Regions from separate parts of the Klebsiella sp. R445 genome, predicted to be linked through region 2. Evidence: predicted binding sites of a transcription regulator. Region 2 holds the regulator's gene; the other holds the start of a gene.
The links. The regulator PhoB, encoded in region 2, activates phosphate uptake and scavenging genes when phosphate is short. The targets are predictions, from matches to a motif close to CTGTCATAAAACTGNCNNAT.
Positions count from the first base shown of each region.

Region 1: the regulator PhoB is predicted to act here: its motif matches at 1,807-1,826, upstream of glpT (glycerol-3-phosphate transporter).

Region 1 covers NZ_CP180446.1:4,781,450-4,784,869, reverse strand. The annotation lists gene nrdB (ribonucleotide-diphosphate reductase subunit beta) at 1-6, shown strand, start outside; gene yfaE (ferredoxin-like diferric-tyrosyl radical cofactor maintenance protein YfaE) at 6-260, shown strand; gene glpT (glycerol-3-phosphate transporter) at 332-1,678, opposite strand; gene glpA (anaerobic glycerol-3-phosphate dehydrogenase subunit A) at 1,952-3,420, shown strand, end outside.
Region 2 covers NZ_CP180446.1:2,040,346-2,043,765, reverse strand. The annotation lists gene sbcD (exonuclease SbcCD subunit D) at 1-664, opposite strand, end outside; gene phoB (phosphate response regulator transcription factor PhoB) at 876-1,565, shown strand; gene phoR (two-component system sensor histidine kinase PhoR) at 1,587-2,882, shown strand; gene brnQ (branched-chain amino acid transporter carrier protein BrnQ) at 3,296-3,420, shown strand, end outside.

The DNA of each region.
Region 1 (3,420 bases), 2.6 Mb from region 2:
CTCTGATGAAACGCATTTTTTTGAAGATTTCTGACACTCACCTTGAGTGTCAGGATGAACACCCTTCCCTGCTGGCCGCGCTGGAATCGCATAACATCGACGTGGAATATCAGTGCCGTGCTGGCTATTGCGGCTCCTGCCGCACGCGACTGGTGTCCGGCCAGGTAGACTGGCTGACCGAACCGCTGGCGTTTATCCAGCCCGGCGAGATTTTGCCCTGCTGTTGCCGGGCGCAAGGTGACATCGAAATTGAGATGTAACCAGCGGAAGGAATAGAAGGACTAGAAGGAATAAAGGGAACGCCATGCGTTCCCTTTTTCTTTGTCCTTTATTAACTCTGTTTCAGCTGCTGGTGATGACGTTTTTCGCCGATCATCACCACGATCAGCAGCAGCACCGCCAGCACGCTACCGCCAATCATCACCATAAATCCACCGTCCCAGCCGAAGAAGTCCACTGTATAGCCAACGATAGCGCTGGCCGCCACCGAACCGCCCAGATAACCAAACAGCCCGGTAAAGCCGGCAGCGGTGCCCGCGGCTTTCTTCGGTGCCAGCTCCAGCGCATGCAGACCAATCAGCATGACCGGACCATAGATCAGGAAGCCGATCACAATCATGCAGGCCATATCAACCCCTGGATTGCCCGGCGGGTTCAGCCAGTAAACCACGGTGGCTATCGTCACCAGCGTCATAAAGAACACCCCGGTCGCCCCACGATTTCCTTTAAACACCTTGTCCGACATCCAGCCGCAAATCAGCGTCCCGGGGATCCCGGCATACTCATACAGGAAGTAGGCCCAGGACGATTTATCCAACGCGAAATGCTTCACCTCTTTCAGGTAGGTCGGCGACCAGTCAAGGATGCCGTAGCGCAGCAGATAAACGAACACGTTAGCCACGGCGATATACCACAGCAGCCTGTTCGGCATAATGTACTGGCGGAAGATCTGCCTGGCGGTCAACTCCTGTTCATGCTGTTCGCTGTAGTCGTCCGGGTAGTCGTTTTTATACTCTTCAATCGGCGGCAAGCCGCAGGATTGCGGGGTATCGCGCATCATCGCAAAGGCAAACACCGCCAGCAGTATCGCGCCAAATGCCGGCATATATAGCGCCGCATGCCAGTCGTTAAACCAGGCCATCCCCAGCAGGAACAGCAGCGGCGGGATCCCACCGCCGACGTTATGCGCACAGTTCCACACCGACACAATGCCGCCGCGCTCTTTCTGCGACCACCAGTGCACCATGGTTCGCCCGCAAGGCGGCCAGCCCATCCCCTGGAACCAGCCGCACAGGAACAGCAGCACAAACATCACCATAATGCTGGAGGTGGCCCACGGGACGAAGCCCATCACCAGCATCACCAGCGCCGCCAGAATCAGACCCGCCGGCAGGAAAATGCGCGGATTCGAGCGATCGGATACCGACCCCATGATGAATTTCGAAAATCCATAGGCAATCGAAATCCCCGAAAGCGCGAAACCGAGGTCGCCGCGCGAAAAGCCCTGTTCGACCAGATAGGGCATTGCCAGCGCAAAGTTCTTACGAACCAGATAGTAAGCCGCATAGCCAAAGAAGATACCGATGAAAATCTGCCAGCGCAGGCGGCGGTACATCGGGTCGATCTCCGCCGCCGGTAAGCGCGCTTTATGTGGCGCGGGTTTAAAAATAGTTAACATAACAGCCTCCGTGGCCATGGTTTCTCTGCTGATGAGTTCGATAAGAAAAATCTAATCTAATCACTCACTTCTGATGTGGCGGGATGGTAGGCAAAGCCCGACCCGGATACTGTGAAACATCGCACGCTTTGTTACAAAAATATGACAGAACATTCCATTTTGAGCATAAAATCACATATCCCGAGCAAATTATGCTCGAATATGCTCGAAATCAAACAAACCATAAGCTTTGTATGGCTAAATGGCGTTAAACGAAAGTAGAGGGATCGAAAGATGGCCGAAATCCGTGAGTGTGATGTCATCGTCATCGGCGGTGGCGCAACGGGCGCAGGGATCGCGAGAGACTGTGCACTCCGCGGGCTGCAGGTGACGCTGGTTGAACGTCACGATATTGCCACCGGCGCGACCGGGCGTAACCATGGGCTACTGCACAGCGGCGCCCGTTACGCGGTGACCGATAGTGAATCGGCAAGGGAGTGCATCAGCGAAAACCGGATCCTGCGCCGCATCGCCCGCCACTGCGTTGAACCCACCAACGGGCTGTTTATTACCCTTCCCGAGGACGACCTCGGGTGGCAGCAAACCTTTATCAACGCCTGCCAGCAGGCCGGCATTGACACCCGCCAGCTGTCGCCGGAAGACGCGCGCCGCATGGAGCCCACCGTCAACCCGGCACTGCTCGGCGCCGTGCAGGTGCCCGACGGCACTATCGACCCCTTTCGCCTGTGCGCCGCCAATATGCTGGATGCCCGAGAGCATGGCGCCACCATTCTGACCGGCTGCGAAATTACCGGGCTTATCCGCCAGGGCGCACGCGTCAGCGGCGTGACCTACTACGACACCCAACAGTGCGAAAGCCGCACGCTGCACGCCCGCGTGGTTGTCAATGCCGCCGGGATCTGGGGGCAGCGGATCGCCGAATATGCCGATCTGCGGGTAGCGATGTTCCCGGCCAAGGGATCGCTGCTGATCCTCGACCACCGTATTAACCGCCAGGTTATCAACCGCTGCCGCCAGCCCGCCGATGCCGATATTCTGGTGCCCGGGGATACCATTTCGCTGATTGGCACCACCTCGGTGCATATCGACGACCATGAGATTGATGACAACCGGGTCACCGCGGCCGAGGTCGACATTCTGCTGCGCGAAGGGGAAAAGCTGGCCCCGGTCCTCGGCCGTACCCGGGTGCTGCGCGCCTACTCAGGCGTGCGTCCCCTGGTGGCGAACGATAATGACCCCAGCGGGCGCAGCGTCAGCCGCGGCATTGTGCTGCTCGATCACGCTGCCCGCGACGGCATGGAGGGGTTTATCACCATCACCGGCGGCAAGCTGATGACCTATCGCCTGATGGCGGAATGGGCGACGGATGCGGTGTGCCGCAAGCTCGACCATCAGGTTGCCTGCACCACCGCCGAGACCCCGCTGCCCGGCTCCGCAGAAGCACCGGAGGTGACGGTGAAGAAAATCATCTCGCTCCCCGCACCGCTGCGCGGCTCCGCCCTCTATCGCCACGGCGACCGCACTCCGGCCTGGCTGGGCGATACCCGCCAGCACCGCAGCCTGATCTGCGAATGCGAAATGGTCACCGCCGGTGAAGTGCAGTACGCCGTCGAAAATTTAGCGGTCAACAGCCTGCTCGATTTACGCCGCCGCACGCGTATCGGCATGGGCACCTGCCAGGGAGAGCTGTGCGCCTGCCGGGCCGCCGGACTGCTGCAACGCTTCGATATCACCACCCCGGC
Region 2 (3,420 bases):
GGCCGAGCGCAATATAATCAACCGGCGGGAAATGGCTGGCAGGAAACGCCTCCAGGGTCCCGATATAGATATCGCGTACCGCATCACTTTTACTGGCGCCGACGGTGGTCAGGTGACCGCTGGCAATAATCGGCAGCGGGCGGTCGCCGCGCAGGTCGCAGGCCTGCTGATACTGCTGTTGATAATAGTCGCTGATAGCGCTTAACAGCTGTTGTTGCTTCTCGCCGCTGGAGTGTCCCGCCTGGCTGGTGACCAGCTCGCGCGGGCGCAGGAACGGCACCGGGCAAAAAACAGCCCCGGGGGTGCCGTCACGCAGGGGCAGGATAAAGGGAGCATGGCCTGCATTGGCCACCACCGTGGTTTTCAAAAAGGCCAGGATGTCGCGGGATTCATTCAGGGTCGCGACCGAGTCATGGTTGCCGGCCAGCACTACCAACTGACAGCCGGCCTGCTGAAGCTGCACCACAAAATGGTTATACAGTTCGCGGGCGTAGCTGGGGGGCGATCCGGTATCAAAAATATCACCGGCGACAATGATGGCATCGACCTCGTGCTGTTGGGCGTTGGACAGCAGCCAGTCGAGAAAGGCCGAATGTTCGACGGCACGGCTTTTACTGTAAAAATTCTGACCCAGGTGCCAGTCAGAGGTATGAATGATGCGCATAATGATTTTTTCCTGACGAAAAAGCATGAGCGCATTATACCCTTCATCCTTCAGCTTGCCTCCCCGAGCAGCAATCGGATTGTCGGTTACTCCTTGTCATCATTCGAAATCTCCGATCATCAGACGGTCATTTTTTTCATAAATCTGTCACAAAACTGACGCATAATGACGCCGCACTCTATACTGATGGCTAAAAAACACAGGGTAAATAATGGCGAGAAGAATTCTGGTCGTTGAAGATGAAGCACCGATCCGCGAAATGGTCTGCTTTGTTCTGGAGCAAAACGGCTTTCAGCCCGTCGAGGCGGAAGATTATGACAGTGCGGTGAATCAACTCAATGAACCCTGGCCTGATTTGATTCTCCTTGACTGGATGCTACCGGGCGGGTCGGGTCTGCAGTTTATTAAACAGCTGAAGCGCGAAGCGATGACCCGGGATATTCCGGTGGTGATGCTGACCGCACGCGGCGAAGAAGAAGACCGCGTTCGTGGCCTGGAAACCGGGGCCGACGATTACATTACCAAGCCTTTCTCACCGAAAGAGCTGGTGGCGCGTATCAAAGCGGTGATGCGTCGAATTTCGCCGATGGCGGTAGAAGAAGTAATTGAAATGCAAGGCCTTAGCCTGGATCCTTCCTCGCATCGCGTGATGACCGGTGAAAGTCCGCTGGACATGGGGCCAACGGAATTTAAATTATTACATTTCTTTATGACCCACCCGGAACGCGTGTACAGCCGCGAACAGCTGCTGAATCACGTCTGGGGTACGAACGTGTATGTAGAAGACCGAACGGTGGATGTGCACATTCGTCGTCTACGTAAAGCGCTGGAACTTAGCGGCCATGACCGGATGGTACAAACGGTTCGCGGCACGGGGTATCGTTTCTCCGCTCGTTTCTGAATATCGACAGGAGTGTGAACCGTGCTGGAACGGCTGTCATGGAAAAGGCTGGCGCTTGAGCTTTTCTTATGTTGTATACCGGCCCTGATCCTTGGGGCGATTTTTGGTCATCTGCCGTGGTTTTTGCTGGCGGCGGTGACCGGCCTGCTGATATGGCATTTCTGGAACCTTATGCGCCTGTCATGGTGGCTGTGGGTTGACCGCAGCATGACGCCGCCGCCGGGTAGCGGCAGCTGGGAGCCGCTGCTGTATGGCCTCCACCAGATGCAGATGCGTAATAAAAAGCGCCGACGCGAGCTGGGCAGTCTGATCAAACGCTTTCGTAGCGGGGCGGAGTCATTGCCCGATGCGGTGGTGCTGACGACGGAGGAGGGCGCCATCTTCTGGTGTAATGGTCTGGCGCAGCAGATCCTGAATCTGCGCTGGCCGGACGACAGCGGACAAAACATTCTCAACCTTCTGCGTTACCCTGAATTTGCTAACTACCTCAAAAACAGGGACTTCTCCAAACCTCTCAATCTGGTGCTCAATACGGCTCGCCATCTGGAGATCCGCGTGATGCCCTACAGCGACAAACAGTGGCTGATGGTGGCACGCGACGTCACGCAGATGCACCAGCTCGAAGGTGCGCGGCGCAACTTTTTTGCTAACGTCAGCCATGAGCTGCGCACGCCGTTGACGGTGCTGCAGGGCTATCTGGAGATGATGCAGGAGCAGGTGCTGGAAGGGATGACGCGCGAGAAAGCGCTGCATACCATGCGCGAGCAAACTCAGCGCATGGAAGGACTGGTCAAACAGCTGTTAACCCTGTCGCGCATTGAAGCCGCACCAACCCTGGCGATGAATGACAAAATTGACGTGCCGATGATGCTGCGGGTGGTGGAGCGCGAAGCGCAGACCCTTAGCCAGCAGAAGCACACCCTGCATTTCACGGTGGATGACAGCCTGCAGGTGCTCGGCAATGAAGAGCAGCTGCGCAGCGCGATATCCAACCTGGTGTATAACGCCATTAACCATACCCCTGCCGGGACGGAGATCTCCGTCAGTTGGCTGCGGGCACCGCATGGCGCGCTGTTTAGCGTCGAGGATAACGGCCCCGGTATTGCGCCGGAGCATATTCCGCGCCTGACCGAGCGGTTTTATCGCGTTGATAAAGCCCGTTCGCGCCAGACCGGCGGCAGTGGCCTGGGGCTGGCTATCGTCAAACATGCGGTTAATCATCACGACAGCCGACTGGAAATTGAGAGTACCCTGGGCAAGGGGACGCGGTTTAGCTTCCTGCTCCCGGAACGTTTAATTGCCAAAAAAAGCGCCTGACCGCCTGTCTGTCAGCATTACTTGCCAATGACCAGCTCCGGCTGGTCATTTTCATTTGCAGTCACTTTTTCGCCGCGTAATTAATGAACGCCTGCTGCTTTTTTGTTCGCATGATTAGCCATGGGTTTTCTCTCAATATGGTGAATAGTTTTGGTTGAGAATATAGAGTTAGCATAATCATCTGCTTTCACGATCCCTCCTTGCATTAAAACGTTATAAGCGTTTAAATTGCCCCCCATACAGTCGCAGACAGACTGTTTTTGCGTGGTAATTCAAAAAACAATTCTTTCCCACGCCGCTTCGGGAGCATATCTCGCTGAGTTTGCCGGCAATCGCCGCTGTATCATCCCCCAGGGAAAAGCACGGTATTTCCGTTTGTTAATAACACCACATCCACAGGCAGTAATGAATTTATGACCCATCAGTTAAAATCACGCGACATCATTGCGTTGGGCTTTATGACCTTCGCGTTGTTTGTTGGCGCCGGCAACATTATCTTCCCTCCGATGGTCGGTTTACAGGCTGGCGAACACGTCTG